2 regions of the Nocardia sp. NPDC046473 genome follow, and region 1 is predicted to be linked to the other one. Evidence: riboswitches for the same ligand, from Rfam matches in the RefSeq annotation. Region 1 holds a riboswitch; the other holds the start of a gene.
The links. Region 1 has a riboswitch for cobalamin ahead of metE (5-methyltetrahydropteroyltriglutamate--homocysteine S-methyltransferase). Riboswitches for the same ligand answer to the same signal wherever they lie in the genome.

Region 1 (15,885 bases):
CTCGGCGTGCTGCGCGCGGCCGGCGTGGTCGACGCGGGTGCGCGCGGGTTGGTGGTGCTGCTGGACAGCCTGGTCTCGATCACCTTCGGGGAGATCCCCGCTCGCCCGGAGTACACCCCGCGTGCACCCGTCACCGTGCGATCCGTCGAGGAAAACCGCGAAACCGGTTCGGCGGAACCACAATACGAGGTGATGTACCTGCTCGCCGACACCGACCAAGACCAGATGGCGCAGCTGCGCGCGCGTCTCGCCGAGCTCGGCGACTCCGTGGTGGTCGTCGGCGACGGCGACTCTTTCTGGTCTGCTCACGTGCACTGCGCGGATGCGGGCGCTGCGGTGGAAGCCGGGCTGGCCGCCGGAAGGCTCAGCGGGATCCGCATCGAGAGCTTCGGACTGTCCGGGCGCGAGACGCCACACGACATGACCTCCGGCCACCTCGTCACCCACACCACCATGGACTCCGCGAAGGAAGTCGACGGACCCGCCGACCGCGGGATCCTGGCGGTAGCGGCCGGTGACGGCGCGGCCGAACTGTTCGAGGACGCCGGAGCGGTGGTGCTCGCCGGTGACGGCGCGGTGACCGCCGCCGACCTGCTCGCCGCGATCCGAGCCATGCCCAACCGCGAGGTGCTCGTCCTGCCCAACGGCGCGTTACCCGCGCACGACCTGGTCGCGGTCGGTGTCGCCGCCCGTGACGCGCACCGCGACGTGCTGCTGCTGCCGAGCGGATCCATGGTGCAGGGCCTCGCGGCGCTGGCCGTACACGATCGCGGCCGGATCGCCGTCGACGACGCCTTCGCCATGTCGGAGGCCGCCGCGACCACCCGGTGGGGGTCGTTGCGCGCCGCGCCGGAACGGGCGCTCACCATGGTCGGCACCTGCGAAGCGGGCGACGGGCTGGGCCTGGTCGGCCAGGATGTCGTAGTGATCGACCATGATGTGCGGGCGGCCGGACTGACGCTGCTGGACCGGATGCTCGCGTTCGGCGGCGAGCTGGTCACCCTGCTGATGGGTGCGGCGGCGCCGGACGGCCTGGCCGGCGAACTCGCGGCACACATCGGCGAAAGCTTCCCCGGCGTGGAGGTCACCGTGTATTCCGGTGGGCAGCACGGGGATCTGGTGCAGATCGGAGTGGAGTAGATGGCGACCCTGAGTGATCGGCTCGACCATATTCTCGGCGTGAAGGCGGCGGGCTCGCTGGTCGACGCGTTCGACATGCACACGGTGGAGGACCTGCTCCGGCACTATCCGCTGCGCTACGCGACGCAGGGCCAGCCACTCACCGAGGAAGAGCCGGAAGACGGTACGCACATCACCGTGATCGGCCGGATCACCAAGGCCGAGCTGCGGCCGATGCGCAACCGGCGCGGTTCGCTGCTGAAGGTGGTGCTGGACACCGGTTCCGGCACCGGCCGCGGTGTCGACGTCACCTTCTTCAACGGTGACAAGGTGAAATATGTTGTCCGGGAAGGTCTTCGGGCGATGATGTCGGGCACCGTCAACTACTGGCGGCCCGGTCAATGGAACCTGAGTCATCCTGGCTATCTGATCCTGCCCGAGAACGACGGCGACGAGTCGGTCGTCGCGGTGAAGACCGTGCGTGGCGGCGGTGACCTGCGCGGGCTGGCGCAGAGCGCGAAAGGCGCTGAGGGCGTGGACACCTCGTTCATGGAGCGGGAGTTCATCCCGGTGTACCCGGCCACCGCGAAGGTGCAGAGCTGGGACGTGCTCGCCTGCGTGCGGCAGGTGCTCGATCAGCTGGACCCGATCGACGATCCGCTACCGGACGCGACCCGGGACGACCGTTCGCTGCTGAAGATCTCCGACGCGCTGCGCCTGATCCACCTACCCGAGCACAAGGCCGACATCGAACAGGCACAGCAGCGTCTGCGTTTCGACGAGGCGCTGGCGTTGCAGCTGGTGCTCGCCGAACGCCGCCACGAGGTGTCCGGCCGCGCCGCGCGCCCGTGTCCGCCACGACCGGACGGCATCGCCGCCGAGTTCGAGAAGCGGCTGCCGTTCGAGCTGACCGCGGGCCAGCAGCAGGTGATCTCGGAAATCTCCGCCGACATGTCGCGCAGCCATCCGATGCACCGCTTGCTGCAGGGCGAGGTCGGCTCGGGCAAGACGATCGTCGCGCTGCAGGCGATGCTGCAGATCGTCGATGCCGGTCAGCAGTGCGCGTTGCTCGCACCGACGGAAGTTCTTGCCGCCCAGCACTATCGGTCCCTGCGCGGGATGCTCGGCGATCTCGGCAACGCCGGTGAACTCGGCGCGGGCGACAACGCGACCAAGGTGGTGCTGGTCACCGGTTCGATGTCGACCGCGACCAAGAAGGCCGCGCTGCTGGCGGCGATGACCGGTGAGGCGGGCATCGTGATCGGCACGCACGCGCTGATCCAGGACAACGTCGAGTTCTTCGACCTCGGCATGGTGGTCGTCGACGAGCAGCACCGCTTCGGTGTCGAACAGCGAGATGCACTGCGTGCCAAGGCGAAAGCAGGCACCAGCCCGCATCTGCTGGTGATGACCGCCACGCCGATCCCGCGCACCATCGCCATGACCACCCTCGGCGACCTGGAGACCTCGACACTCACCGAACTGCCCAGGGGGCGTTCGCCGATCACCTCCAAAGTTGTTCCGCGCAGACAGCATCCGAACTGGGTGGACCGCGCCTGGGAGCGCATCGTCGAGGAGGTCAAGGCCGGTCGGCAGGCCTATGTGGTGTGCTCACGCATCGGTGACGACGAGGAGGCCTCCGGTAAGTCGGCCAAAGGCAAGTCGAAGGCGGCCGAGCCCGAAAAGGAAGGCCCGACAACGCAGGCCGCGCTGGACGTCTTCGAGATGCTGAGCACCGGCCCGCTGGCCGAACTGCGCGTCGGCCTGCTGCACGGCCGCCTGCCAGCGGATGAAAAAGACCAGGTGATGCGCGCTTTCAACGACGGCTCGGTCGACGTGCTGGTCTGCACGACCGTCGTCGAGGTCGGCGTGGACGTGCCGAACGCGACCGTGATGGTGATCGTCGATGCGGACCGCTTCGGCGTCAGCCAGCTGCATCAGCTACGCGGCCGCATCGGCCGCGGCAAGCATCCCGGCCTGTGCCTGCTGGTCACCGATTCCGCACCCAACGGTTCGGCGATGGCCCGATTGGACGCGGTCGCCGCCACCACCGACGGCTTCGAACTCGCCGTGCTCGACCTGCGCACCCGCCGCGAGGGCGATGTGCTCGGCGCCGCCCAGTCCGGCACCGCTCGCTCGCTGAAGCTGCTGTCGCTGCTCGACGATCTCGAAGTCATCACCGCCGCACAGGAACTCGCTCGCGAGGTGGTCGAGGCCGATCCAGGTTTGCAGAAGCATCCCGGTTTGGCGAGCATGATGCACGCGGCGGTCGACTCCGAACGCCTGGAGTACCTGGCCAAGTCGTAACCGGTTGATCGGCAACGGAATCGGGGCGCCTCATTCGGTCGTGACGGCGGTGATATGGGTGAGCGAGCACCGCCATCCCTGCTCGGTCTCGACGAAGACGTCCGTCGTCCACTCGTCGGCGTCGAACCGCTTGCCTTGGAAGTGCGCGGTATTGGTGGCCCGCACGGTGAGCACCGCGACGTTGCCCCGGTATTCGATCGTGGCGTCGCTTACCCGCTGCATCGCCGAATGGCTGAGCGCACCGGACTCGACCAGTGCGAGAAACCGCGCGGCGGGCGTGATCCCGTTTTCGGAGACCATGATCCAGTCGTCGGTCATGTAGTCGGCGATCCTGGCCGCGTCGTTGGTGACGATGGCGGCCATCCACTCGTCGAGAAGCGCTACCAGGCGATCCTTGATCGTGTTGTCCGTGCTGGAAGGGTGTGTTGTTGCCATGATTCGCACGGTAAACCGGGCATCGGGGCCGAGGCTTGGACGAATGGAATGCGTGCGCCGAAGCCGGGCACCCTATCCGCTACCTTGTCGATTACCTGTCGGGTAATCGACAAGGCACGCCGTGCGCGGGACGATCAGCACGTGATCGAGGTCGGAATTCTGTTGCCGAGCCGGGAAACCGCGATGACCGGACGGCACGACGCACCGAGCCTGGTGCGTCTCGCGCAGGTCGCCGAGGACGCCGGATTCGATGCGGTGTGGACCGGTGATTCGCCGTTGGCGCGCACCAGGGTTGATCCACTGACGTTGCTCGGCGCCGTCGCCGCCGCGACCTCCCGGATCAGGCTGGGCACCGCGGCCTGGACCGCGACATTGCGGCATCCTTTGCTCGGCGCGCACGCGGCGGCGACCGTCGACCAACTCGGTCCCGGCCGGCTCGTCCTCGGACTCGGCGCGGGATTTCCGCTGCCGGAGAGCCGAGCCGAGTTCGACGCGATCGGCATCCCGTTCGATGAACGGGTCGGCCGCTTGGACGAGACGGTGCGAATCTGGCGCGCGGCCTGGACCGGTGCACCGGAGTTCGACGGAAAGTATTGGCAGCTGGCCGATTTGGCGCGGGCGCTGCCGACCTCGACGCGGGGCGGGCCACCGCTCTGGCTGGCGGGCAGTGACACACCGAAGGTGCTGGCCCGCGTCGCTCGCCATTACGACGGTTGGCTGCCTTACCTCCCGGACCCGGCCGCGTATGCCCGTGCCTGGCAGGCGATCCAGCAGCAAACGACCCGCGCGGTGACTCCCGCGATGTACGCGACGATCGTGCTGGATCCCGACTCGGCGCGTGCGCAGGCCGAGCTGGAAGGCTATGTGCGCCAGTACTACCGCCGATCTTTAGCGGAAATGTCCACCATCCAAGCGTATTTCGGCGGCACCGCCGAGGACTGCGCCGACTGGCTGGCCCGTTACCTCGACGCGGGCGCCACTCACCTCATCCTGCGCCTGGGTTCCCTCGACGTGCACCGCCAGCTCGACCTGGTCGCCGAGAAACTCCTGCCTGCGTTGCGATCGCGGGTGGTAACCGGTGTGGATCAGCGACCGATGCGCGGATAAGGCAGGTCGGTGCTGGTGTTCTCGGTGACCGCGAGCGGGCTGCCGATGTGCGGGAAGGCGCGTTGCGGGCAGGACGGCCGCTCGCAGACCTTGCAGCCAGCGCCGATCTGCACCGCCGTCGTCGGATCGTCGAGCTGGAGTCCGGCCGAATACACCAGGCGATCCGCGTATTCGATGTCGCAGCCGAGACCGATCGCGAAATTCTTTGTCGCGGTACCGAATCCGTGCGGCGCGGTCATCGCGGTGCGCGCGATCCACAGGTAGCGGCGCCCGTCCGGCATCTCCGCGATCTGCGGCAGGATCCGGCCGGGATGCGCGAACGCCTCGTGCACCACCCACAGCGGGCAGCTACCACCGACCCGGGAGAAGTGAAAGGCGGTGGCGGACTGGCGTTTCGAGATATTGCCCGCGCGGTCGGTACGGACGAAGAAGAACGGCACCCCGCGCTGGCCTTGCCGCTGCAGCGTGCTCAGCCGGTGGCAGATGGTTTCGAAGCCGACCTCGAAGCGCAGGCCGAGCAGGTCGATGTCGTAGTGCAATTCCTCGGCCGAGCGTAGGAAACGCCCGTACGGCAGCACCAGGGCGCCGGCGAAGTAGTTTGCCAGCCCGATCCGCGCCAGCGTGCGGGATTCGCCGGTGAGCGAGGGCGTTTCGGCGAGCACCCCGTCCAGCTCGGTCCCGTACAGCAGGAACGCCAGCGTGGTCGCGATCTGAAAGGCGCGCTGCCCCGGTCGAAGTCGCCTGGCCAGGGTCAGCGTGCGGCTGTCGGGATCGTATTGCCGCTTCGGGATGGACGGATCCGCGCCGTCGCCGCGCACCAGCACGGTGACACCGGCGCGCTCCTCGGCCACCCTGGCGAGCTGGCGATCCAGCGAGCCGATGGTCAGGCCGGACTGCTCGAACAGCTGCTCGGCGGCGATATCGAGCTGCGGGATGTGATTGTGGTGGTCGTAGAAGAAGTCCCGCACATCCTCGTAGGGCATGGGCATGCCCGGCGCGCCGGTCGGCGCGGACACCCGGGCGGAGAGCAGGTCGAGCTGGTCGGTGGCGGCGCGCAGCCGGCGATGCATCGCGACGACGATCCGGGCGACCTCTGGCTGCCTGGTCGCCAGCTCCTCCACCTCGGTCAGCGGCGCGGTGTGCCCGCCCGCGGCGTCGATGAGCACCTCGTGCAGGTCGGACACGAGGCGCGCGTCCGAGTCCGCGGCGAAGAACTGGACGTCGAGGTCGAAGGTGGAGTTGAGTTTCAGCAGCACCGGGATGGTGAGCGGCCGCTGATCACGTTCCAGCTGATTGAGATAGCTGGGTGACAGATCAAGCGACTTGGCCAGCGCCGCCTGGGTGAGTCTGCGTTCCTCGCGCAACCGCCGAAGGCGCGCGCCCGCATACATCTTCCGCACGGAAAGATCGTAGTCCCGGGTCTTCGCAATCATCGCATTTCCAAGCTTCTTTTATCTGGAAATATGCCGCTGCAAGGTATTTTGCGCGATATCCAGGCTGTGTAGCGTGCGAAGGGCGGTCGCTGCTCAGCTCAGACGGGGTGGCGAAGAAACACATCCTACGTGCCTGCTAATCGTCGTCCCGGATCACCGCCTGTGCCGCGATCACGGTGGTGCCGTTGAAGGTAACGGCGGGGGAGCCGTGCAGTCGATAGCCCTGCTCGAGCAGTTCGCTGATCCGTTCGCAGAACGCGGCGTCATCGACGCCGGTGATCAAGCGGTAACGCGGTGGTCGGTCGTTCATGCCGCCAGCCTAGGGCGCGCGGGGCCGACGGCCCGGAAGAGCAAAAGCTTCCGAACCGAGCAATTGCTTGGTTCAATCGAGAGGGCGTCGCGCACTACGCGGTTCGCCCGCCCGGCAGCAGAAAGTGAGCCCGCCCATGCCGACTCCCGACGAACTCGTCCGCGATATGTGCCGCAGCTGGTCCGACCCGGATCCGGAGCGCATCGCCGCCTTCTTCGCCGAAGATGCGGTATACCACAACATTCCGATGGAACCGGTGGTCGGCCGCACCGCCATCCGCGACTTCCTCACCGGCTTCCTGGCCACCTTCGACGGCGTCGACTTCGACATCCATCACCAGATCGTTTCCGGCAACTTGGTGATGAACGAACGCACCGACACCTTGCGCACCGCGGGCAGGGCCATTCCGCTCCCGGTCACCGGCGTCTTCGAGGTGGCGGACGGGGCCATCGTCGCCTGGCGCGACTACTTCGACATGGGGGCCATCAACCAGGCCTTCAACCTGGAGGGCTGACCGACTGCCGCCCTGGGAAATTCGTGGCAACTGGTCGGAACCGAACCGCGAGCGCACGCGTCGAAGGTGGATAGGGGCGATTCATTGGAGTGGTTTCACTAGGTGCAAGGAGGGGTTGGGATGGATCGTTGTCCCGGGTGTCATACGGCGTGGCGAAGAGGGATGAGTTCCAGGTCGCGGCTGCAACCGGTCAAGCGGGCCGAAGAGCCGTGCGAGCGATACACGTCACGGCGGCGGCAAGGGCTGCGACCGGAGCCTGAACCCGAGTAAGTCGCAGGGTCGGTGCCTCCTGCTGGGGCGGCGGCACCGACCGTCAGTGGGCGGCGTCCTCCGGAAGCAGATGTGCGAGTAGCAATTTGATCAGCAAGAGGGGAGCGAACCAGGCCACCACGTGCGGGATAGTGAGCATGCTGGTGGCGATGGTGAGTGCGATGGCGGTGGTGCCGAAGGCGATGGGGCGGCGCAGCTCTCGTGGGGCGGTCGTGACGAGTATCGCGCCGGCCAGGGCCAGACTGTAGATGGTGGCCGCCGTGAGCCAGCCGAATCCGGGGACCACCAGGGCGAGCAGGAACGGCTGAATGTGGATGGCGACGAAGCCGAGGTGGTGCCGGGCGGTCCGGCCCGGCCGGTGGTACCAGCGCTTCGCCGAATCGGTCGCGTTGACGACCGCACCGCCGAACAGGTCGAAGGCGACGAAGGTGACCACGGCGCTGCCGAGCCACGCGAGATCCGCGTGCCGCGCCAGGCCGAAGGCCAGTGCGGCGCCGAGGAATGCGGCGCCGAAACCGGCGGTGACCTCGCCTGCGCTGGCGTTCGGGGCGATCAGTCGATCCGTGAGAGTCATCGACGGATTCCTGTCACGCAGATCTGCACCACCGGCTCGGCCAAGGCGAGCAGGGATACGTTCGGGTCGACCAAGGCCTGGATGAGGCAGCCCTCGATAGCCCCCACGATGACCGCGGCATGCTGTTCATCGATGCCGGGCCGCAAGGCGCCCTCGGCCTGTGCCTGCCGCAGCAGATCCGCTATGGCCGAGCGATATTCGTGATACACCGCTGCCATATCGAGTGGCGGGTTGGCCGCCCAGACATCCAGCAGGACGCGCGCATGATCGGGGTGGGCGGCGAGCAGTTCGATCGTCCCGCGGATGAGTTCGGCCAGGCGGTCCAGCGCCGCTCCGGTGCCGAGCTCGGTCAGTACCTGCTCCGAGCGCGCGGCGTAACTCTGGAAGACGCCGACCAGCAACGCATCTCGGCTGTCGAAGTACAGGTACACGCTGCCCTTGGCGATACCCGCCTCGGCGGCGACGTCCTCGATGCGGGAGGCGGCGAAGCCCTTGCGGGCGAACACACGGACCGCGGCATCGAGGATCTCCTCTCGACGGCCTGCTCGGTCGACTTTCTTCGGCATGTCATGATTATGAATGACCGGTCAGTCATAAACAAGAGGGGCGCGAGACGCAGTTCAGCCCCCTCCGGGAAACGCGAAGGGGGCTGAACGTCAGCGAACGGCCGAGCCGGTCAGCGCACGGCGGTCGCGGCGGCGACCATGTTGCGCAGCGACGCCGCTACCTCGACCTGGCCGCGGGTCTTCAGCCCGCAGTCGGGGTTGACCCACAGTCGTTCGGCGGGAACGGCTTTCAGTGCCGCGCGCAAGGAGGTGGTGATCTCCTCGACGCTGGGCACCCGGGGCGAGTGGATGTCGTAGACGCCCGGCCCGACGCCTAGGTCGAAGCCCGCCGCGTTGAGGTCGTCGAGCACCTCCATCCGCGAGCGTGCCGCCTCGATCGAGGTCACGTCGGCGTCCAGGCCGGCGATCGCGTCGATCACCTCGCCGAACTCGGAGTAGCACAGGTGGGTGTGCACCTGGGTGGCGTCCGAAACACCGGAGGTGGCCAGTCGGAACGACTGCACCGACCAGTCGAGGTAGGCCTGCTGGTCGGCCTTGCGCAGCGGCAGCAGCTCGCGCAGCGCGGGCTCGTCGACCTGGATGACGCGGATGCCCGCGGCCTGCAGATCCACCGTTTCGTCCCGGATCGCCAGCGCGACCTGCCGTGCCGAGTCGCCGAGCGGCTGGTCGTCGCGGACGAACGACCAGGCCAGGATGGTGACCGGCCCGGTGAGCATGCCCTTGACCGGCTTCGCGGTGAGCGACTGGGCGTAGCTGATCCAGTCGACGGTCATCGGCGTCGGCCGCTTGACATCGCCGAACAGGATCGGCGGCCGCACGCAGCGGGAACCGTAGGACTGCACCCAGCCGAGCTCGGTGGCGGCGAAGCCGTCGAGCTGTTCGGCGAAGTACTGCACCATGTCGTTGCGCTCCGGCTCGCCGTGCACCAGCACGTCGAGGCCCAACTTCTCCTGCAGCGCAATGACATCGGCGACCTCGGCGCGCATCCGGCGGATGTACTCCGCCTCAGCGATCTCGCCCTTGTTGAACGCGGACCTGGCCAACCGGATCGCCGAGGTCTGCGGGTACGAGCCGATGGTGGTGGTCGGCAGCGGCGGCAGTTGCAGCTGCTCCTGCTGCAGCGCGCGGCGCTCCTCGGCGGGTGCGCGCCGGATCGCGTCCGGGCCGAGCTCGGCCAGCCTGGCCCGCACCTGCGGGTCGTGCAGCCGGGTGTCGGCCTGCCGCGCCGCCAATGCCGCACGGGTGTCGGCCAATTCGGCGCCGATCGCGTCGGTGCCCTCGGTCAGCGCGATCGCCAGCAGCCGAACCTCGGCCACCTTCTCGGTGCCGAAGGCCAGCCACGACCGCAGCCGCTCGTCCAGCTTGGTCTCCGCAGTCAGCGTGTACGGCACGTGCAGCAGCGAGCAGGAGGTCGAAACCGCCACCGAGGCAGCCGAACCCAGCAGGGTGCCCAGCGTGGCGAGCACGGCGTCGAGATCCGCGCGCCAGACGTTGCGTCCGTCGACCACACCGGCCACCAGCAGCTTGCTCGCCAGCGCCGGAACGCCGGCCACGTCGGAAACGCTGGTGCCGGAGGTGAAGTCGAGCGCGACGCCCTCGATGTCGGTGCTCGCCAATGCGTTCAGCGCCGCGTCGGCGTGCCCGAAGTAGGTCGCCACCAGGATCGCCGGTCGCTCGGCCGAAGCGGTGAGCTCGGTGTAAGTGCTTCGCACCAGCTCGATTTCGGCCTCGGTGAGGTCGGTGACCAGCGCGGGCTCATCGATCTGCACCCAGCCGATGCCCGCTTCGGCCAGCAGCCGGAGCAGTTCGCGATACAGCGGGACGAGTTCGGCGAGCCGGTCCAGGGCCGCACCATCGGTGGCCTTGGCCAGCTTCAGGAAGGTGATCGGACCGACCACTACGGGGCGAGCGGGCGCGCCGAGCGCGAGCGCCTCGCGCACCTCGTCGAGCAGCTTCGCCGGGTTCAGCGAAAACGCGGTGTCCTGGTCGATTTCCGGCACGAGGTAGTGGTAATTGGTGTCGAACCACTTGGTCATCTCCAGCGGTTCGACTACGTCGTTGCCGCGCGCGGCGGCGAAGTAGCGGTCCAGCGGATCGGCGATCCCGGCCACCCGCGGCGGCAGCGCGCCGAGCAGGACGGCGGTGTCGAGTACCTGGTCGTAGTACGAGAAGGTGCCCACCGGGATCGAATCCAGGCCTGCCGCCTGTAGTTCGGCGAGTTGGGCGTGCCGCAGGTCGCGTGCGACCGTGTGCAGCTGAGCGGCGTCGATCTTGCCTGCCCAGTAGGCCTCGGTGGCCCGCTTGAGCTCACGCCGCGGTCCGACCCTAGGTAGCCCGAGAACCGTTGCGGTGAACGGTGTCTGATTTACAACAGTCACGTTGTCTCTCCAGTGCTGGTGTCGTGGGCCCACGCCATGCGGGCTGCGCGGCTACCGGGAGACACGTCAGGAGATCCGACGAACAGAGCCCCGACGCATCAAGTACTGGTAGACCGCGCGCCCAGATCCACGAGGCGGTGGCCGTCGGATACGGCGTATCCGACACGGCTGGCAGGTCTTCGGACTCACAGGCACCGGCCTCGTCGGCCGACCTACTGGCCGTCGCTTCCCGGGTATCGCGCCCAGTGCTTGTGACGGCGTTCGTTCCTGCTTACCGCTGCGGGACAGTCCCGGATTCCCACCGGGTTCCCTCTCGCCCGTCCGCCCTTTCGGGGCGGCCGAACTCGGCTCCGCAACGCGACGACGGGGCTCCATCTCGTACGCGCGCGGTGAACCAGCTGCACCCACCAGCATAGGGCGCGGGACGAGAGCGCGGTGCGACCGGGCGGCGCGGCGGTCGTTCTCGATCAGCTGACCCGCATCGTCTGGTCGCTTGTCCAAGTCTGTGAGGAACCCCACGGAAATCGGGTGTAGCCCAGCTTTCCGGAATATGTCTAAAGTTGTCATCCTCTGGGGGAGGCTTCGGCGCGGGGTTCGATAGCAGGAGTGCTTGTGGTGACTGAACGGTCGGTATCGATCGTCATTCCAACATATGTGGAGACGGCCGAGGGCCGTGATCTGCTCGATATACAGCTGGACGCCTTGACGCGTCAGGATTATCCGGGGGAATTCGACGTTGTCATAGCCGACAACGGCTCACCGGTAGACGTGCGCATCCATATCGAAAACCACCAGGTCCGGGATCGACTGAAGCTCCAGTACGTCGACGCGTCCGGCAGGTCCGGTGCCGCATTTGCCCGAAATGTCGGGGCTGGTAGTGCCACGGGCGAGGTGTTACTGTTCTGTGATCACGACGACCGTGCGTACCCGAGCTGGGTCAGTCGCATGGTCGAGTTCCTGGACGAGGGCTACGACCTGACTTGTTCTGCGATCGAAGGCGATTCGCTCAACGCGGACCACCCGCGCCTGGTCGCCAACATCCCGGCACCGGACCAATTCCAGCCGCCCGGCGTTTATGCTCCTGTGATCGTCGGCACGAGCATGGCGTGCCGCGCGGAGGTCTATCGGAAGCTCGGCGGACAGGACGCCAGCTATACCGCCAACGAGGATCTCGAATTCGGCTGGCGGGCTCATCGGGAGGGATACCGCCTCGGCTATCTGGCCGAGGCCCTGGTCGCCTATCGGTATCGCCATGGCTTTCGACCCGGCTATCGACAGGGCCGCAGCAGAGGCCTCGGCCTTGCGCGCCTGAACGGCGAATTCCCAAAGAATGGTTTACCCGAAATTCATCTGCCTGAAGTTTTGTTACGGATGATTCGGCTGCCCTTTACTCGCGGATTAGTCGCGGAAGAACGCGGATTGATGATCGGCCTCGCCGTAGGTCAGTTCCGGGGCGGGTTCCGGTATCGCACGATGCACTGGATCTGACGATGTGACGTCGCGGGGCTCGGATCTTCACAACGGTGCTAGCCCGGGTTGTGAAGATGCTTGCGAAGCCCCCTTCCGTGTCTGTGAGGAGGCGGAGTCCGGGTACCTTAGGCGGATGTTCACGAAAGTTCTGGTTGCCAACCGCGGCGAGATCGCCATCAGGGCCTTCCGCGCGGCCTACGAGCTCGGCGTGGGGACGGTAGCGGTCTTCCCGTACGAGGACCGCAATTCGGTCCATCGGATGAAGGCGGCCGAGTCCTACCAGATCGGTGAACAGGGTCACCCGGTCCGGGCGTATCTGTCGATCGACGCCATTGTCGACGCGGCCAAGTCGGCCGGCGCCGACGCCGTCTACCCCGGCTACGGCTTCCTGTCCGAGAATCCGGACCTGGCCGCGGCCTGCGCACGCGAGGGCATCACCTTCATCGGCCCGTCCGCCGAGGTGCTCGAGCTGGCGGGTAACAAGGCCAGGGCCATCGCCGCCGCCAAGGCCGCAGGGCTGCCGGTGCTGCGCTCCAGCGCGCCGTCCGCGGACGTGGACGAGCTGCTCGCCGCGTCGCAGGAGCTGGACTACCCGATCTTCGTCAAGGCGGTGGCCGGCGGCGGCGGGCGCGGCATGCGCCGGGTGGCCGATGCCGAGCACCTGCGCGAGTCCATCGAGGCCGCGTCGCGCGAGGCCGAGTCGGCCTTCGGCGATCCGACCGTGTTCCTCGAGCAGGCCGTGGTGAACCCGCGCCACATCGAGGTGCAGATCCTGGCCGACCAGCACGGCAACGTGATGCACCTGTTCGAACGCGACTGCTCGGTGCAGCGCAGGCACCAGAAGGTGATCGAGCTCGCGCCCGCGCCGAACCTGGATCCCGAACTGCGCGACCGCATTTGCGCCGACGCGGTGGCCTTCGCCAAGGAGATCGGCTACAGCTGCGCGGGCACCGTCGAGTTCCTGCTCGACGAGCGCGGCAAGCACGTCTTCATCGAGATGAACCCGCGTATTCAGGTCGAGCACACGGTGACCGAGGAGATCACCGACGTCGACCTGGTGCAGTCGCAGCTGCGGATCGCGGCGGGGGAGACCCTTGAACAGCTCGGGCTCAGTCAGGAGACGGTCAGCATCCGCGGTGCCGCGATGCAGTGCCGGATCACCACCGAGGACCCGAACAACGGCTTCCGGCCCGACACCGGCCGCATCACCGCCTACCGCACGCCGGGCGGTGCGGGCATCCGGCTCGACGGCGGCGCCAACCTCGGCGCGGAGATCGGCGCCTACTTCGACTCGATGCTGGTGAAGCTCACCTGCCGCGGCCGCGACTTCGGCGCGGCGGTCGCACGGGCGCAGCGGGCGCTCGCCGAGTTCCGAATTCGTGGCGTTACCACCAACATTCCGTTCCTGCTCGCGGTGCTGGACGACCCGGACTTCAAGGCGGGGCGGGTCACCACGTCCTTCATCGATGAGCGTCCGGAGCTGCTCAACCAACGTGGGTCGGCGGATCGCGGCACCAAGATCCTGACCTATCTGGCCGACGTCACGGTGAACAAGCCGCACGGCGAGCGGCCGACGAAGGTCTATCCGCACGACAAGCTGCCCGCGATCGATCTGTCGGTGCCGCCGCCGGACGGCTCTCGGCAGCGGCTGTTGCAGCTGGGGCCCGAGGGTTTCGCGCAGGCGTTGCGCGCGCAGCAGGCAGTCGGCGTCACCGATACCACCTTCCGGGACGCGCACCAGTCCCTGCTGGCCACTCGCGTGCGCACCAACGGCCTGCTCGGTGTCGCCGGGCACGTGGCCCGACTGACTCCCGAACTGCTGTCGATCGAGGCGTGGGGCGGGGCGACTTACGATGTGGCGCTGCGCTTTCTGTACGAGGACCCGTGGGAGCGGTTGGCGGCCTTGCGCGCGGCCGTGCCGAACATCTGTCTGCAGATGCTGCTGCGTGGCCGCAATACCGTGGGCTACACGCCGTATCCGGAGCAGGTGACGCGGGCGTTCGTGTCCGAGGCCACCGCGACCGGTATCGATATTTTCCGGATCTTCGACGCGCTCAACAACGTTGATCAGATGCGCCCGGCGATCGATGCGGTGCGGGAAACCGGTACCGCCATCGCCGAAGTCGCGATGAGCTACACCGGGGACCTGTCCAACCCGGACGAAACCCTCTACACCCTGGACTATTACCTCAAGCTCGCCGAGCAGATGGTCGACGCCGGCGCGCACATCCTGGCGATCAAGGACATGGCCGGGCTGCTGCGCGCCCCCGCCGCCGCCACTCTGGTAACCGCGTTGCGCAGCAACTTCGACCTCCCGGTCCACGTGCACACCCACGACACCCCCGGCGGGCAGTTGGCGACCTATCTGGCCGCCTGGCAGGCCGGTGCCGACGCTGTCGACGGTGCGAGTGCCGCGATGGCCGGAACCACCAGCCAGCCTGCGCTTTCCGCGATCGTCGCCGCCGCGGCGCACAGCGAGCACGACACCGGACTGAACCTGCAGAACGTCTGCGACCTCGAGCCGTACTGGGAAGCGCTGCGAAAGGTGTACAAGCCCTTCGAGTCCGGGCTCCCGGCCCCGACCGGACGCGTCTACACGCACGAGATCCCCGGCGGCCAACTCTCGAACCTGCGCCAGCAGGCCATCGCACTGGGCCTGGGTGACCGGTTCGAGGAAGTCGAAGCGAAATACGCTGCCGCAGACCGACTCCTGGGCCGCCTGATCAAGGTTACCCCGTCCTCCAAGGTCGTCGGCGACCTCGCGCTCGCCCTGGTCGGCACCGGCGTCGACATCGAAGACTTCGCCGCCGACCCGGGCCGCTACGACATCCCCGACTCGGTAATCGGTTTCCTGCGTGGCGAACTCGGCACGCCGGCCGGTGGCTGGCCCGAACCCTTCCGCAGCCGCGCACTGGCCGGACGCGGTGCGGCCAAGCCGGAGACGCCGCTCACCGCAGCCGACGAGGCAGGCTTGGCAGGCACCTCCGCCGAACGCCGCGCCACCCTGAACCGACTGCTGTTCCCCGCGCCCACCGCCGAATTCAACGCCCACCGCGAGAAGTACGGCGACACCATGGGCCTGTCGGCGAACCAGTTCTTCTACGGCCTGCGCCACGGCGAGGAACACCGCGTCCAACTCGAACCGGGCGTTGTCCTGCTCATCGGCCTCGAAGCCATCTCCGAGCCCGACGAGCGCGGCATGCGCACGGTCATGTGCATCCTCAACGGCCAGCTGCGTCCCGTCGCCGTCCGCGACCGTTCCATCGCCAGCGACATCCCCGCCGCGGAGAAGGCGGACAAGGGCAACGCCGGTCACATCGCCGCACCGTTCGCCGGCGTGGTGACCTTGGCCGTGTCCGAGGGCGATTCGATCGCCGCGGGCGATACCGTCGGCACCATCGA
Region 2 (15,885 bases), on a different contig from region 1:
GCACCTTGGCCCGGTTGCGCGCCGCGTCCGCGCGCTCCGGCGGGGCGGCCGCTCGCCCGCTGAGCAGATCCGTGTGCCTGGTCATGTCGCTGACTGTACCTGAGTTCCGGAATAAGTGGACACAATGTCCATTTGTCGATACTCTCGGATTCGGGACTAAGTGGACACAACGTCCAGTTGGACTGATTGTCGGTCCGGCGATGCGGAAATACAGAGTGAGGTCTAGTTATGAGCACGTTGTTGCACCTGGATGCGAGCGCCCGTACCAGCTCGATCAGTCGTGAGTTGAGTGCTGTCTTCGCCGATGTGTGGCGCGCCGCTAACCCTGATGGCGGGTATCGCTACCGAGATCTGGCGGCCGAACCGATTCCGTTCATCGATGCGGCGTGGACCGAGCTGTGCGACGCGGTACTCGCGCAGAGCAGCACTGATGTGGATCGGCTCAGTGAGCTGGTGCGCACGCCCGAGCAGGCGGCGGCGTGGGCGATCATCGAACCGCTGCTGGCCGAGGTGCTTGCCGCGGACGTCATCCTGATCGGCACCCCGATGTACAACTACTCGATTCCGGCCGCCCTCAAAGCGTGGCTGGATCAGGTGACGTTCCCGCGAATGTCACTGGGCCACCGCCGTTTCGTCGTCGCGACTGCCCGCGGCGGCGCCTACTCACCCGGTGCGCCGAAGGCCGCGTTCGACTACCAGGAGCGGTTCCTGCGCGACTTCTTCGCGGGCCACTTCGCCGTCCAGGACACGGTTTTCATCAATGCCGAACTGGCCAATGCCCGCCAGGATCCCGCGCTGGCACACCTGCGCGGCAAGCACGACGAGTCGTACGCGCTCGCCCTCGAGACCGCACGCAATCTCGCTAAGGAGTACTGACATGAACTGGGTCGTCCTCGGCCTCGCGGGCCTGGTCGAGATCGTCTGGTCGCAGAGCATCAAACCGACGGAGAACTTCACCCGCCTGGTGCCGACCGTGATCTGCTTCGTCCTCGGCGTCACCGCGGTGTACCTGCTGTCCAGGGCCATGCAGACGCTGCCGGTCGGTACCGCGTACGCGATCTTCACCGGGATCGGCGCGGTCGGCGCCATCGGCCTCGGCATCGTGTTCAACAAGGATCCGCTCAGCGCGGGCCGGGTGTTCGCCCTCTCGCTGATCATCGGCGGCATCGTGCTGGCCAGGGTCACCAATCCCGAATGACCTGCTGGCGTACCTGCGGCCAGCTTCGATGTTTCTAAAATGCCTCTGCGGCAACTGATCTCGCGTGTACATGGGTAACTCGCCGGGTACCGGGTAACGTGACGACCGCCCTCACCGCCGGCCGCCGACGCAAGAGCCGCGGCACTCGAATCTGGCCTGAATTCGCGGAGAGGCGGAACTGAAAGGACCGTGATGCCAACACGTACCGCGCGTACTGCCTGGACGGGCACTCTGCAGGAGGGGTCGGGGCAGGTCGAGCTGGCCAGCTCGGGCGTCGGCAAGTACGACGTGTCGTTCCCGAAGCGTTCCGCCGAGGACGCCGACGGCACCACCAGCCCGGAGGAGCTGATCGCGGCGGCGCACTCGTCCTGCTACGCGATGGCGCTCTCGGCACAGATCGGTAATGCGGGCGGGACGCCGGAGAGCCTGGACGTCAGCGCCGACGTGACCCTCGGCCCGGACCCGGCCGGTGGCTTTCGGATCAGCGGCATCAAGCTGACCGTGCGCGGCAAGGTCTCCGGCCTCGACGCGGACGGCTTCGCCGCCGCGGCCGAGGCCGCCAAGGCGGGCTGCCCGGTCAGCAAGGCCCTCGCCGGCGTCGACCACATCCTCCTCGACGCGGCCCTCGTCTAACTCGGCACAGCCGACTGCCCGGTTCGCGCACTATGGTGTGTGAACCGGGCAGTTTTGTGTGACAACCGATTTCGTGTGCCAAGGGTCAGGCTCGGCGAAAGTAACGGCGGGCGCTCGGGCGGTACATCGCGGGGATGGCGATCAGGACCGCGACGATGTGAACGGTGCGGAACAGGCCGATCACCGCGGATTCGATGGTGATGCCGGCGAAGAGGTCGCCGAACTTGTCCGCCGACAGCAGCGCCGCCAGCGGTTCGATGATCAGCGAGAGCAGGCCGATCACGCCGATGCCGAAGGTCAGCAGGACGCGCGCCCAGCGCGCGCCGTGCGTCATTCGGATGGCGACGACGAGCACGACCAGGTAGATCCCCAGTCGCACGGCGAGTCCGGTCGCCAAGCCCGCTAGGTCGATCTCGTCGCGCTCCAGTAGCAGCGCGGTCTGCTCGATCGCCTCGGCGACACCGGCGAGCAGGGCGACGACGAGGGCGACGAACGCGACGAGGACGGCGCGCGGTGGTTGTGCTGGTGCGCCCGAATGCAGCGGCGCGGGCAAAAAGGAAAGGGCGGTGCCGGTCATGACACCGACACTGCCCCTCGTCTTCCGGATGCGGATCAGCCCGCGGTAGCGATCGACTCTCGTACCGGAGTATCACTGCGCGTGGCGAATTCGCTGAGCGCGGCGAAGCCGAGGGCCAGGCAGGCCCATAGCGTCGCGGTCTCGGCCAGCGAGGACGCCCGGAACTGCCACAGCAGCGTGGCCGGGAAGTTCGCCTTCACCTCGTTGATGCCCGGCAGCAGGATGTAGCCCGCCGCCGTGACGAGGACGAACGCGGCCAGGCCGCCGATCAGTCGCAACGTGCTCAGCTGACCGCGCAGCAACTTGTAGACGTACACGCTCGCGCCGACGGCCACCAGGCCGAGCAGCACGGCGGCCACCCAGAGCAGGGTCCGCTGATTGATCGTCTCCGGATCACCGACCGCAGGTGGGTTCGCCGGGTACTTGAAGAACGGCACCGCCACGATCGCGGCCCAGCCGCCGAGACCGATCCCGAGCGCGAGCTTCGGCCCGGACAGCGTGGTGTAGCGGCGGGCGAAGTGGGCGACGGAGGCGAAGATGGCGCCGAGCGCGAGACCGGCCAGGCCGAGCGCGAGGAACTGTCCCGCCTTCTGGCCGGTGCGGCTGACCAGCGGTTCTTCTTCGTCACCGTGCGAATGCCCGTTGGTCGTTTCCGCTTCGGTGCCGTGCGGATGATCCGCGGCGGCCGCGCTACCGGCCTCTTCGATGGCGATGGCGGCGTCGACCTTCGGTTCGCCGATGAAGAAGCCGACCGAGGCCGCCAGCAGGCCCGCGATGAGACCGGCCAACAGGCCGCGCAACAGCAGGGTCCTGAGGGAACCGATCAATGGCACGGAAGCCCCAGCAGGTGACGTCCGTCGTGCATCAGCTCATGCAGGTACATCCCGCTGCGCGAGATGACGCCCTGATCGAAGCCGACCAGGTACAGCGTGAGCAGTGCCAGTAGAACGACACCAACTGTGACGAGCACAGTGGCCAGTGAATCGGTTGCCCGGCTCGGCGAATGCGCGATTGCCATGCGAGTCCTCCTAGGGATGCGCGTCCCGTCGAATGGGTTGCGAAGGAGCCGGTGTCTGGCTGTCCGGCACCCAGGGGCTCGGTGCATGGAATACAGTGGCGCGACCGCTCCGGAATTTCACCGGATTACCGCATCACCCTCGCGTTTTGTCATTCGAACTGTGACACCTGGAGGCACCCGCCGTCAATACGAACAGGGGGGTTGTGCCCTGAGGTCGGGCGAGTCGCCGGGCAGGTCGGTCCGCCCGGCATTGCTCGACAGCTCAGTCGGCGGGCTTGGCGGCCACGTCGATGACGACCTCGAATTCCAGCAGCGACGCGCCCGTGGAGACCGGCTTCTGCCGCTCGCCCGCATGCGCCTCGCGCGCAGGCCCGTCCCGCCACGCCGCGAACGCTTCTTCCGAATCCCACTGGGTGACAACGAAGTACCGCTTGTCACCGGCGACCGGCCGGAGCAGCTGGAAGCCGAGGAAGCCCGGCGAGCCCTCGACCGCGTGCGCACGGTGGGCGAACCGCTTCTCCAACTCGGGGCCCGCGCCCTCGGGAACCTCGATCGCGTTGATCTTCACAACAGCCATGGGCTCGACAATACGACCCGCGAGCGTCCGCCCGGTATGGGCCATATCGGGGGTACCGCGCACGGCGGGGGCGCGCCGGGCAGAATCAGCGGGGTGTTGCACGACGAAGGTGGAGCGGGTGTGCCGATCCTGCTGCTGCACGGATTGATGGGCAGTGCCAGGACCTGGCACGATCAGCTGGACTGGCTGCGCGACTACGGCCACGTCTACACCTTCGACGCCGCCGGGCACGGCAGGCCCGCGCCGGACGAGCTGACCACCGAGGCCTTCGTCGCCGATCTGGCCGCCGCGACCGCGGGCATCACCGAACCGATGGTGGTGATCGGGCATTCGATGGGCGCGCTGCACGGCTGGGTGTTCGCCGCGACCTATCCCGATCGGGTGCGCGCGCTGGTGGTCGAGGACATCGCCCCGGATTTCACCGGCCGGACCGCGGCCGACTGGGCGGCGATGATCGAGGCGTGGCCGCAACCGTTTCCGGATGCGAATGCGGTGCTGAGGTACTTCGGGCCGGTCGCCGGGCGGTACTTCCTCAACTCGTTCGAGCACGGCCCGCACGGATACCGGCTGCACGGGTCGGTCGCGACGTTCCGCGATATCTCCGAGGAGTGGGGTAGTCGCGACTTCTGGCCGCAGTGGCACGCCATCCGGGTGCCCGCGCTCTTACTCGAGGGGGAGCACACCATCACGCCGCCCGGTCAGATGCGTCAGATGGCCGCGGCGCATCCCGACGCCGAGCACGTACTCGTCGCAGGCGCAGCACATCTCGTGCACGACGACCAACCCGACCAGTACCGCGCCGCCGTCGAGCGCTTCCTCCGCCGCGTGCTGAACGCCTAGTTGCCGCCTTCACCGGCGAGGGCGAACAGGCCGTCGCCGGTTTGCTCGATCAGCCCGTCGACCAGTAGCGAGTCCAGGGCCCGGGCTCGCTGACCGGGGTCGCGCGGCCAGGCCAGATCCAGACTCACCCGCTCCACCGGGCCCGTCGCGCCGCGAAGGACGTCGAGCAACCTACCGCGCGCTTGGCGATCGGTGCCCTCGTATTTCTGTGTGCGACGGACGATTTCGGAGATGGGACGGCCCGCGGCGACCCACGCGCAACTCGGCAACGGGCAGCGTGAACAGTCCGGTGTGCGTGCCGTGCACACTGTCGCACCGAGCTCCATCAACGCGGCCGAGAACACCGCCGCCCGATCGATCTGTTGCGGCAGTAGAGCTTCCGTCTCCGGCAGATCACGCGACGACGGATTGCCCGCCTCCGCGCGACCGTGCACCGCGCGCGCGACGACTCGGCGAACGTTGGTGTCCACCACCGGAACCCGTTGCCCGTACGCGAAACACGCGACCGCTCGCGCCGTGTACGCCCCGATGCCGGGCAGGCCGAGCAGCACGTCCACGTCGGTCGGCACCTCGTCACCATGCTCCGCGGCCAGCACCCGCGCGCATTCGTGCAGCCGCAGCGCCCGGCGTGGATAACCGAGCTTGCCCCACGCGCGCAGCACCTCGGCCTGCGAGGAGGCCGCCATCGCCGACGGCACCGGCCAGCGCGCCACCCACTCCCGCCAGATCGGCTCGACCCGGACCACCGGCGTCTGCTGCAGCATGATCTCGCTCATCAGGATCTGCCACGCGGTGACCTCGCGGCGACGCCACGGTAGGTCGCGCGCGGTCTCCTCGTACCAGTCGAGCAACACGTCGGCATCGATGGTGTTCGGTGCTTTCCTCACGGTTCCTGTCCTACTGCCGCCAGCTGGTATTTGCCGACCCGTAACCAAACGAACTCGCTGGTAACCCAAGCCTTGTGCACAATGGTCGGTATGCCTGATTCAAATCCGGTCAGTGCCTGGAAGTCTTTGCGCGAAGGCAACGACCGTTTCGTCTCCGGTGCGCTGCAGCATCCTAGCCAGGGCGCCTCCGACCGAGCCAAGCTCGTTAGTGGCCAACACCCGTCCGCGATCCTCTTCGGCTGCGGTGACTCCCGGGTCGCCGCCGAGTTGATCTTCGACCAGGGCCTGGGCGACATGTTCGTGGTGCGCACCGCGGGCCACGTCGTGGACAGCTCGGTGCTCGGCTCGATCGAGTACGGCGTGCAGGTGCTCAACGTTCCGCTGATCGTGGTGCTCGGGCACGACAGCTGCGGCGCGGTGAAGGCCACCATCGACGCGCTGGACGGCGGCGAGGTGCCTGGCGGATTCATCCGCAGCGTGGTCGAGCGGGTCACGCCTTCCATTCTGATCGGCCGCCGGGAGGGTCTGTCCACCGTCGACGAGATGGAGGCCAGGCACGTCGTCGAGACCAGCAGGCTGCTCATGCAGCGGTCGATGATCATCTCCCAGCGGGTGGCGACCGGCGAATGCGCGATCGCCTGTGTCACATACAAGCTCGCCGAAGGACAGGTGAAGTTGCAGCGTGTCGTCGGCAACATCGGCGAGCTCGCCTGAGCCGGAGTCGTCGCCGTTTGCCCAGCGTGCGGGCCGGAATTCCATCGCCACGATCGCCTGATCCGGATCGACACGCCGTGCGCATGAGTCATCGTGCCCGGTCGTGCCCTTACCGTTGAGGCGTGCTGGAACCGAATGGACCGCTGCCACCGGAGATCTATTGGCGTCGTCGCGCATTGGCGATCGGCGCACTGGTCGTCGCGCTGGCGCTGGTCATCTGGCTCGTGCTGACGGTGTCCCGCGGCGGCGACTCGCCCGGTGACACCAAGCCCGTCGTGGCCGGTTCGTCGTCCACGACGCCGAGCAAGCCTGCCGATGCCACGACGACAAAAGCCGCGGGACCAAGCGAATCCGGCGCGGCGGCGACATCGAGCGTTTCCCCGTCCGCGTCGAATGAACCGGCCGCGGGCCCGGGGCAGTGCCCCGATCAGTCGCTGGCGATCAAGATCAGTGTGGACCAGCCGACCTATCGGGTCGGCGAGCAGCCGAACTTCCGGATCGTCATCACCAACATCTCCAGCGCGCAGTGCCAGCGCGACATGAACCTGGCGCAGATCCAGGCGTCGGTGCTCTCGCTGGACGGCCAGCGCCGCTTCTGGACGAGCTCGGACTGTTCGCCCGTCGACGAGTCGAACCAGCGGAACCTGAAACCCGGTGAGCAGGCGCTGTTCACGGTGCGCTGGTCCGGCACCACCTCGCAGCAGGGCTGCGTCGGCGAGCGGGTGCCGGTGCCCGCCGGGGCGTACCAGGTGATCGCGCAGTTCGGTTCGCTGCACAGCTCGCCGGAACCGTTCAATCTGACGCCCGCCTGAGCGACTCCGGATTCGGTTGGGCCCGTTAGAAATCGGGTGCCACTTCCTTCGCCTCCTGCGGCGCGCGCCGCTTGCGGGTGCCGGTGATGCGGATGGCCGAGCGCACGTCGGCCACCTCGTGGATCTTCATGCCACCGCGCTTGAGCGGGGCGTAGCCGGGCGGCACCAGCGCGGTGGTGAAGCCGAGCCGCTCGGCCTCGGCCAGCCTGCGTTCGAGTCCGGTCACCTTGCGTACCTCCCCGGCCAGGCCGACCTCGCCGAGAATCACCCAGCCCGCCGGAATCGCCACCTCGGAATTGGCGCTGGCGATGGCGAGCGTGATGGCCAGGTCGGCGGCCGGCTCCAGCAGCCGCATGCCGCCCACCGTCGCGGCGTACACGTCGGACTTGCCGACGAACACCTTGCCGCGGCTCTGCAGCACGGCGAGCACCATCGCGACCCGGTTGTAGTCCAGGCCGCTGACCGCGCGGCGCGGATTCGGGATCTCGGTCTCCACCGTCAGGCCCTGCACCTCGGCGACGAGCGGGCGCTTGCCGTCCATCGCCACCGTGACGGCGGTGCCGGGCACCGAATCGGTGCGGTGGTGCAGGAACAGTCCGGACGGGTCGTCCACGCAGGCGATGCCGTCCTCGTGCAGCTCGAAACAGCCGACCTCGTCGGCGCTGCCGAAGCGGTTCTTGATGCCGCGCACCATGCGCAGCGATGAGTTCTTGTCGCCCTCGAACTGCAGCACCACGTCGACGAGGTGTTCCAGCGTGCGCGGGCCCGCGACATTGCCGTCCTTGGTGACGTGCCCGACCAGTAGCACCGCGATCCCGCTCGCCTTGGCCAGCGAGGTCAGCGCGGAGGTCACCGCGCGCACCTGGGTGACGCCGCCGATCACGCCGTCCACCTCGGGCGCCAGCATGGTCTGCACCGAGTCGACGACCAGCAGCGTCGGTTGCACCTGCTCGACGTGCCCGAGCACGATCGAAAGGTCGGATTCCGCAGCCAGATACACCCTTTCGTGCACGGCGCCGGTCCGGTCGGCGCGCAGCCGCACCTGTCCCGCGGATTCCTCCGCGGTGACGTAGAGCGATTTGGCGTCGTGCTGCCGGGCCCAGCGGTGTGCGACCTCGAGCAGTAGCGTCGACTTGCCGACGCCGGGCTCGCCGGACAGCAGCACCACCGAGCCGGGGACAACGCCGCCGCCGAGCACCCGGTCGAGCTCACTGACTCCGGTCGGCTTCGCCCTGGTGATCTGGGAGTCGATGCTGGAGATCGGCGCGGCGGCGGTGCTCGGCAGCATCGCGCGCCTGGCCGGGGCGCCCGCACCGGTCGCCGCGACGGCTACCTCGTCGACGGTGCCCCACGCGCCGCAGTCGGGGCACTTACCCACCCACTTGGCGACCTCGTGCGTGCAGGCGGAGCACCGGAAGATCGACCTGGTCTTTGCCACACGCGCACCTTACGTACCGCCTCCGACAACATGTCGGATAAGAACGGCTGCCGCACCCGTCGGGTGTGGCAGCCGTCTCCGTAAGGGGGCTATACGGTCAGTGTCCGCCGGTGTGCTCTGCCTCGGCTGCGCCGGACTTGTCTGACTCGTGCCGCTCGGTGGCACCCGCGTCGACTGGCACCTGGACCTGCACGGTGCCGTTCTGCTTGAAGTTGAACGCCACGTTGTAGGTGAGGCCCGGCGTGATGTCCTTGGTCAGGCCGGTGATCTCGATCAGGATCGGGCGCGCCTCGGGATCCGTGGTCGCCTCGGCAACATCGGCATGGTCGGGCTTGGCCGAGGTCGGCGCGGCCGCAGCGGTCGGCGCCGCGCCGTGCGCGTCGCCCGCGGGTGTCGCGGCCTTGACCGGCTTGGTGGCCGCGACCACAGTTTGCTGCGGAGCCAGCTCGACCGTCGTCTTGCCCGTCGCCGGGGTGATCTTCACGGTGCCGAGATCGGTGGTGAGGCTGGTCAGCTCGTCGGGCACCGACGGGCTGTTGTTGATGATCGACAGCGCGATGACCGCCTTGCCGCCCTTGGTGTTGTTGTACTCGGTGCCCTGGGCGGGGAAGACGATGTGCACGTTGCGCAGCGCGATCTTGCCGACGTCGGCGTGGTTGCCATTGATCGCGGCGACCTGGTCCGCGGTCTGCGAGATCTGGCCCGAGCTACAGCCGGCGAGCGCGATCGCCGCACCTGCGGCGAGTGCGGCAACCGGCACCATGCGACGTCGCGCCTTCTTCAGGGCGGTCACAGCTTTCAGGGCAGTCACGGGTTGTCCCTCCATGTCGACCGGGTCACTCCGCAAGGGAGAGTAATAACTAGGCAGCGTAGTAGTTCCCGTCGCGGACCGGGAGCCGGGGCTGTGTCTGATCGGCGGCGCCTGCGGCGCTGCGTGTTCGCGGCCCCTGAGACGGGCCGCGAACGGCGCTCGCGGAACTCGCGCGTGTCGGTCGGTGGTGCGGGGAGCGGACACTCACATCGTTGGTAACAGTTTGGTCGAGCATCGACGGATCGCGCACGCGCTGCCTGCTCGGGTCGGGGGGCCGGTTCGGGGACAGTGCGGGGAGGTAACCCGTTCTGGCACAACATAATGCACACCGGGCGGTCGTTGTCAAGCCCCACCGCTGCCTCGTTGTGGCCCTGACCTGCACAGTTGATCGCGCCGTTACCGAGTCGCATGTTAAACTGTGAACATCGAAAGGGGCACGGGACACATGATTTTTAAGGTCGGAGACACCGTCGTTTACCCCCACCACGGAGCGGCGCTGATCGAAGCTATCGAGACTCGCACCATCAAGGGTGAGCAAAAAGAGTATCTGGTCCTGAAGGTCGCCCAAGGCGATCTGACTGTTCGGGTTCCCGCAGAGAACGCTGAATACGTCGGCGTACGTGATGTCGTCGGCCAGGAGGGTCTCGATCGAGTCTTCCAGGTTCTGCGCGCGCCGCACACGGAGGAGCCGACCAACTGGTCCCGCCGTTACAAGGCCAACCTGGAGAAGCTCGCCTCCGGCGATGTGAACAAGGTGGCCGAGGTCGTCCGCGACCTGTGGCGTCGAGAGCAGGATCGCGGCCTGTCCGCCGGTGAGAAGCGGATGCTCGCCAAGGCCCGTCAGATCCTCGTCGGTGAGCTCGCGCTCGCCGAGGGGACCGATGACGGCAAGGCCGAGACGCTGCTGGACGAGGTCCTCGCCGCGGCTTCCTGACCGTGAACAAACTCGACAACGGTGCTCGTCTCACCGACGGAACCGTCGTTGCTTTGGTGCCTGCCGCCGGTCGCGGCGTCCGCCTGGGTGAAGCCACGCCCAAGGCGTTCGTCCCGGTCGGCGGCAGCCCTATGGTCCGACTCGCCGTCGAAGGCCTGATCGCCTCCGGAGCGGTCGACCGGATCATCGTTATGGTTCCCGCCGAATTCGTCGAGAGCGCCGTTGCCCTGCTGCCGCCCTCGGATTCGGTACACGTGGTCGTCGGCGGCGCCGAACGCATCGACTCGGTGCGGGCAGGCCTCGCCGCCGCACCCGAGGCCGCCTACTACCTCGTGCACGATGCCGCGCGCGCCCTCACCCCGCCCGAGCTCATCGCCCGGGTCGCCGCCGAGTTGCGCGCCGGCCACCTCGCGGTGGTCCCCGCGCTTCCGGTCGCCGACACCATCAAGTCCGTCGACGCGGCGGGCGCGGTCACCGGCACGCCGGACCGCGCGCAACTGCGCGCCATCCAAACCCCGCAAGGCTTCGCGGGCGAACTGCTGCGCTCGGCCTACCTGTCCGAGGGTGTGCAAGCCACCGACGACGCCGGCCTGGTCGAACTGCTCGGCACCCAGGTGCGCACGATCCCTGGCGATCCGCTGGCTTTCAAGATCACCACCCCGCTCGATTTGCTGCTCGCACACGCGGTGCTCGACGGCGCGGACCTACGCCGGGCGGTGGCTCAGTGAACATGCGAGTCGGCATCGGCAGCGACGTGCACCCCATCGAACCGGGCCGCCCATGCTGGATGGCCGGACTGCTCTTCGACGGCGACGACGGCTGCGCCGGACACTCCGACGGTGACGTCGCCGCCCACGCACTCTGCGACGCACTGCTGTCCGCGGCCGGACTCGGCGACCTCGGCTCGGTCTTCGGCACCGACCGCCCGGAATGGGCCGGCGTCTCCGGCGCCGCCATGCTGAAGGAAGTGCGCAGGCTGCTCGGCGAGGCGGGCTTCGAGATCGTCAACGCGGCGGTCCAGGTGATCGGCAATCGGCCCAAGATCGGCCCGCGCCGCGACGAGGCCCAGCAACTGCTCGGCGAGCTGCTCGGCGCCCCGGTTTCGGTTTCCGGCACCACCACCGATGGCCTCGGACTCACCGGTCGCGGCGAAGGCATTGCCGCCATGGCGACCGCTCTGCTACAAGCCTGTCGCTGACCCAGCTCCGGCGGACCTGAACCGGGTCCGTGAACAGGCTTATCTACCAGCTAGGATCGAACGCCGTGACGCTGCGCCTCTTTGACACCGACACGCGAACCATGCGCGACTTCGCGCCCCTGGTCCCCGGCCGTGCCTCGGTGTACCTGTGTGGCGCCACCGTGCAGGGCGCGCCACACATCGGCCACGTGCGCAGCGGCGTCGCCTTCGACGTGCTGCGCCGCTGGCTGCTCGCGCACGACTACGACGTGTGGTTCATCCGCAACGTCACCGACATCGAGGACAAGATCCTCACCAAGGCCGCCGATGCGGGCCGGCCGTGGTGGGAGTGGGCGGCCACCTACGAGCGCGCCTTCGACGACGCCTACGAGACCCTCGGCGTGCTGCCGCCGTCCGTGCAACCACGGGCCACCGGCCATATCACCCAGATGGTCGACATGATGCAGCGGTTGATCGAGCGCGGCCACGCGTACGCCTCCGAGGGCAACGTCTACTTCGACGTGGTGAGCTACCCCGACTACGGCAGCCTGTCCGGCCACCGCCTCGACGACGTGCACCAGGGCGAGAGCGCGGGCGAGGGCAAGCGCGACCCGCGCGACTTCACCCTGTGGAAGGCCGCCAAGCCCGGCGAGCCGACCTGGCCGTCGCCGTGGGGCCCCGGCCGTCCCGGCTGGCACCTGGAGTGCTCCGCGATGGCCGAGTTCTACCTCGGCCCCGAATTCGATATCCATTGCGGCGGAATGGATCTGGTGTTCCCGCACCACGAGAACGAGATCGCCCAGTCCAAGGCGGCCGGTGACGGCTTCGCCCAGTACTGGTTGCACAACGGCTGGGTGACCATGGGCGGGGAGAAGATGTCCAAGTCGCTGGGCAACGTGCTGTCCGTGCCGAATGTGCTCACCCATGTGCGTGCCGTGGAGCTGCGGTTCTACCTCGGCAGCGCGCACTACCGCTCGATGCTGGAGTACTCGGACAAGGCGCTCAACGACGCAGCCCAGTCTTACCAGCGGATCGAGGCGTTCGTGCACCGGACCGCCGATCGTGCGGGCGACGTTCCGGTCGGCAAGTGGACCGACGCGTTCGCCGCGGCCATCGATGACGACCTCGCCGTGCCGAAGGCGCTGGCCGAGATTCACCGCGTCGTGCACGAGGGCAACAAGGCGCTCGAGGCCGGTGCGATCGACAGTGCACGGGACCTGGCCGGACAGCTCCGCGCCATGCTCGGTATCCTCGGTGTCGACCCGCTGGATCCGCACTGGTTCACCCCACGCGACTCGTCGGCGGCACTGGGCGCGCTCGACGTGCTGGTGCGCGCCGAGCTCGACCGCCGTCAACAGGCGCGAGCAGACAAGGATTGGGCGAGCGCCGATGCCGCCCGCGATCGATTGCAGGCAGCCGGAATCGAGGTCACCGACACGCAAAATGGTCCCGAATGGGCCCTTGGCGCTGCGCCGCAGACGGCGCCGGACGCGCTACAACCTGGAAAGGCCAAGTAATGGCAGGCAATTCGCAGCGTCGTGGTGCGATCCGCAAGGGCGGGACCAAAAAGGGCGCCGTCGTCGGCTCCGGCGGCAAGCGCAGGCGCGGGCTCGAGGGTCGCGGCGCGACCCCGCCCGCCGAGGCGCGCACCAAGCATCCCGCGGCCAAGCGGGCCGCCGCCGCGGCGAAGGCCGCCGCCAAGGGTGGCCCCCGCGGCAGCTCGGGCCGTGCGGCCGGACGCAAGGACGACGACAGCCCGGAAATGGTGCTCGGCCGCAACCCGGTGGTCGAATGTCTGCGCGCGGGCGTGCCCGCCACCGCGCTGTATGTCGCGCTCGGCGCCGAGAACGACGAGCGGCTGTCCGAGAGCGTGCAGATGGCCGCCGACGCGGGCATCTCCATCCTCGAGGTGCCGCGCGGCGACCTGGACCGGTTGAGCGCCAACGGCATGCACCAGGGCGTCGCCCTGCAGGTGCCGCCGTACCGCTACGCGCACCCGGACGACCTGCTCGCCGAGGTCCGCAATTCGCCGGAGCCTGCCCTGCTGGTGGCCCTGGACAACATCACCGACCCGCGCAACCTCGGCGCCGTCATCCGCTCGGTCGCAGCCTTCGGTGGCCAGGGCGTGCTGATCCCGCAGCGGCGCAGCGCGAGCGTCAGCGCGGTCGCCTGGCGCACCAGCGCAGGCGCCGCGGCCCGGCTGCCCGTCGCCCGCGCCACCAATCTGACTCGCACACTGAAGGATTGGGCCTCGCAGGGCATCCAGGTGGTCGGCCTCGACGCGGGTGGCGACACCACCCTGGACGACTTCGACGGCCGCGAAGCCACCGTCATCGTGGTCGGCTCGGAGGGCAAGGGCCTGTCCCGTCTGGTCCGCGAGAACTGCGATTCCATCCTCGGCATCCCGATGGCGGGTCCGGTCGAATCCCTCAACGCCTCGGTAGCCGCAGGCGTAGTCCTCGCCGAAATCGCTCGCCAGCGCCGTTCTTGATCCCGCGCCGCAGGCGCGAAACGCCCCTCGGCACACGGCAATAGACGCGTCGGGGCGCGCTGTCCCCGTAGAATTCGGCTCGTGGTGATACCCAATCAGCCCATCGGGAATCCGGTCGAGCATCCGAACGCGACGGCGGTGCTGTGGCTCGGTGCGGCGAGCGTGCTCTGCTGTGGCGTGCTCGGACCGGTGGCGTGGGCGATGGGCAAGCGGGCGCTGGATCAGATCGAGGAATCGCACGGCGCCTACGGTGGGCGGGTTCAGGTGGTAGTCGGCTACATCCTCGGCATCATCGGCACCATCATGATGATCGTCTTCGCGCTGCTCTATCTGATGATCCTGCTCGGCGGCAACGCCTAGTCGAGGCTGGGCCGTTCCTGGTCGCCCTGGTCGTCCCAGGCCGGCCACTCCTCGCTGACGCTGCCGGTCCAATTGGGTTGCCTGCGTTCCTTGAACGCTGCCATCGCCTCGCCGCCGTCGATGCTCTTGGTGACGTGGTCGTTCAGGTCGGTCTCCAACTGTCCGACCATGGTCGGGCTCATCCCGAGCCCCTCCCACAGCAGCCGCTTGGACATCGCCACCGGCAGCGGCGCGGACCCGTTGGCGATGTCGTGCGCGATGGCCAGCGCCATCGGCAGTACCTCGCCGCCCGGCATGCAGCCGTTGGCCAGGCCCATCGCCTTGGCCTCGTCGCCGTCGAAGGTGCGACCGGTCAGCATGATGTCGGCGGCATTGGCCATGCCGACCAGCCGGGGCAGCGTCCAGTGCGAATAGCCGTCGGCGAGTACGCCGCGCCGCACCTGGTTGAGCCCGTAGACGGCGTCGCGCGCCATGTAGCGCAGGTCGCACTGCAGCGCGAGGGCGAGCCCGATACCGACCGCGTGCCCGTTCACCGCGGCGATCACCGGTTTGCGCACCCGCCACGGCGCGGGCTCGATGGTGGCGCTGACGTCGCCGACCCGGCTGGATAGATCCGCGCCCGCGCAGAACGCGGGCGGGGTGCCGGTGATCACGACGACCCGGATGTTGTCCTCGACATCGCAGCGCTGCAACGCGGCGCTCAATTCGGCGGCCATCGTCGGGGTGAAGGCGTTCTGCTGAGCGGGCCGATTGAGCGTGAGCACGGCGATGCCCGCGGAGACATCGACGTGCAGTTCCGAACTCATGCCAGCGATGTTAGTCCAGGACGCCCCGCCCTGACCCTGGCCCGAAAAACCTCGCTCAACCACGCAGTACTTTGCGCCCGATCGCGTACTTGTGCACCTCGGTCGGACCGTCGTAGAGCCGGAAGGCGCGGATGTCGCGGAAGATCATCTCGACCACCGTCTCGTCGCTGATGCCGATGCCGCCCAGCACCTGCACGCACCGGTCGGCCACCTTGAACAGCTCCTCGGAGACATACGACTTCGCGATCGAGCTCTCGTGCCTGGCCTTCTCGCCCTGGTCCATCAGCCAGCAGGCGTGCCAGATGGTCAGCCTGCACTGGTGCAGCGCGATCTCGTTGTCCGCCAACATGAACGACACGCCCTCGTGCTCGCCGATCGGCTTGCCGAACGCGGTGCGGGTGCGCGCGTGCGCCACCGCGATGCTCTGCGCGCGCTCGGCCGCGCCGAGCCAGCGCATGCAATGGGTGAGCCGGGCCGGGGCCAGTCGCAGCTGGGCGTAGCGCAGGGCTTGTCCCGCGTCGCCGAGCAGCGCGGACTGCGGCAGCGTGAGGTTGTCGAAGCGGACGACGCCGTGCCCGGCCACATAGTTGCGGTCCATCGTGTTCATGGTGC

Region 2: linked by a shared signal. The riboswitch ahead of ABZ942_RS06625 (CbtB-domain containing protein) and the one ahead of metE (5-methyltetrahydropteroyltriglutamate--homocysteine S-methyltransferase) in region 1 are both predicted to bind cobalamin.

Annotation. Positions count from the first base shown of each region.
Region 1 is NZ_JBEYZJ010000001.1:485,891-501,775, forward strand. It holds gene ABZ942_RS02295 (DAK2 domain-containing protein) at 1-1,140, shown strand, start outside; gene recG (ATP-dependent DNA helicase RecG) at 1,141-3,426, shown strand; gene ABZ942_RS02305 (nuclear transport factor 2 family protein) at 3,457-3,861, opposite strand; gene ABZ942_RS02310 (LLM class flavin-dependent oxidoreductase) at 4,003-4,968, shown strand; gene ABZ942_RS02315 (short-chain fatty acyl-CoA regulator family protein) at 4,947-6,368, opposite strand; gene ABZ942_RS02320 (DUF1737 domain-containing protein) at 6,538-6,711, opposite strand; gene ABZ942_RS02325 (SgcJ/EcaC family oxidoreductase) at 6,848-7,225, shown strand; gene ABZ942_RS02330 (hypothetical protein) at 7,539-8,069, opposite strand; gene ABZ942_RS02335 (TetR/AcrR family transcriptional regulator) at 8,066-8,635, opposite strand; gene metE (5-methyltetrahydropteroyltriglutamate--homocysteine S-methyltransferase) at 8,746-11,013, opposite strand; cobalamin riboswitch at 11,187-11,327, opposite strand; gene ABZ942_RS02345 (glycosyltransferase family A protein) at 11,629-12,501, shown strand; gene ABZ942_RS02350 (pyruvate carboxylase) at 12,617-15,885, shown strand, end outside.
Region 2 is NZ_JBEYZJ010000002.1:224,294-240,178, reverse strand. It holds gene ABZ942_RS06655 (helix-turn-helix domain-containing protein) at 1-85, opposite strand, end outside; gene ABZ942_RS06650 (NAD(P)H-dependent oxidoreductase) at 229-876, shown strand; gene ABZ942_RS06645 (multidrug efflux SMR transporter) at 878-1,198, shown strand; gene ABZ942_RS06640 (OsmC family peroxiredoxin) at 1,391-1,831, shown strand; gene ABZ942_RS06635 (hypothetical protein) at 1,917-2,408, opposite strand; gene ABZ942_RS06630 (CbtA family protein) at 2,444-3,241, opposite strand; gene ABZ942_RS06625 (CbtB-domain containing protein) at 3,232-3,426, opposite strand; cobalamin riboswitch at 3,455-3,622, opposite strand; gene mhuD (mycobilin-forming heme oxygenase MhuD) at 3,689-4,003, opposite strand; gene ABZ942_RS06615 (alpha/beta hydrolase) at 4,097-4,843, shown strand; gene ABZ942_RS06610 (A/G-specific adenine glycosylase) at 4,840-5,730, opposite strand; gene ABZ942_RS06605 (carbonic anhydrase) at 5,821-6,444, shown strand; gene ABZ942_RS06600 (hypothetical protein) at 6,567-7,256, shown strand; gene radA (DNA repair protein RadA) at 7,282-8,694, opposite strand; gene ABZ942_RS06590 (hypothetical protein) at 8,792-9,505, opposite strand; gene carD (RNA polymerase-binding transcription factor CarD) at 9,951-10,439, shown strand; gene ispD (2-C-methyl-D-erythritol 4-phosphate cytidylyltransferase) at 10,442-11,167, shown strand; gene ispF (2-C-methyl-D-erythritol 2,4-cyclodiphosphate synthase) at 11,170-11,637, shown strand; gene cysS (cysteine--tRNA ligase) at 11,703-13,133, shown strand; gene rlmB (23S rRNA (guanosine(2251)-2'-O)-methyltransferase RlmB) at 13,133-14,107, shown strand; gene ABZ942_RS06560 (DUF4190 domain-containing protein) at 14,189-14,467, shown strand; gene ABZ942_RS06555 (enoyl-CoA hydratase-related protein) at 14,464-15,273, opposite strand; gene ABZ942_RS06550 (acyl-CoA dehydrogenase family protein) at 15,329-15,885, opposite strand, start outside.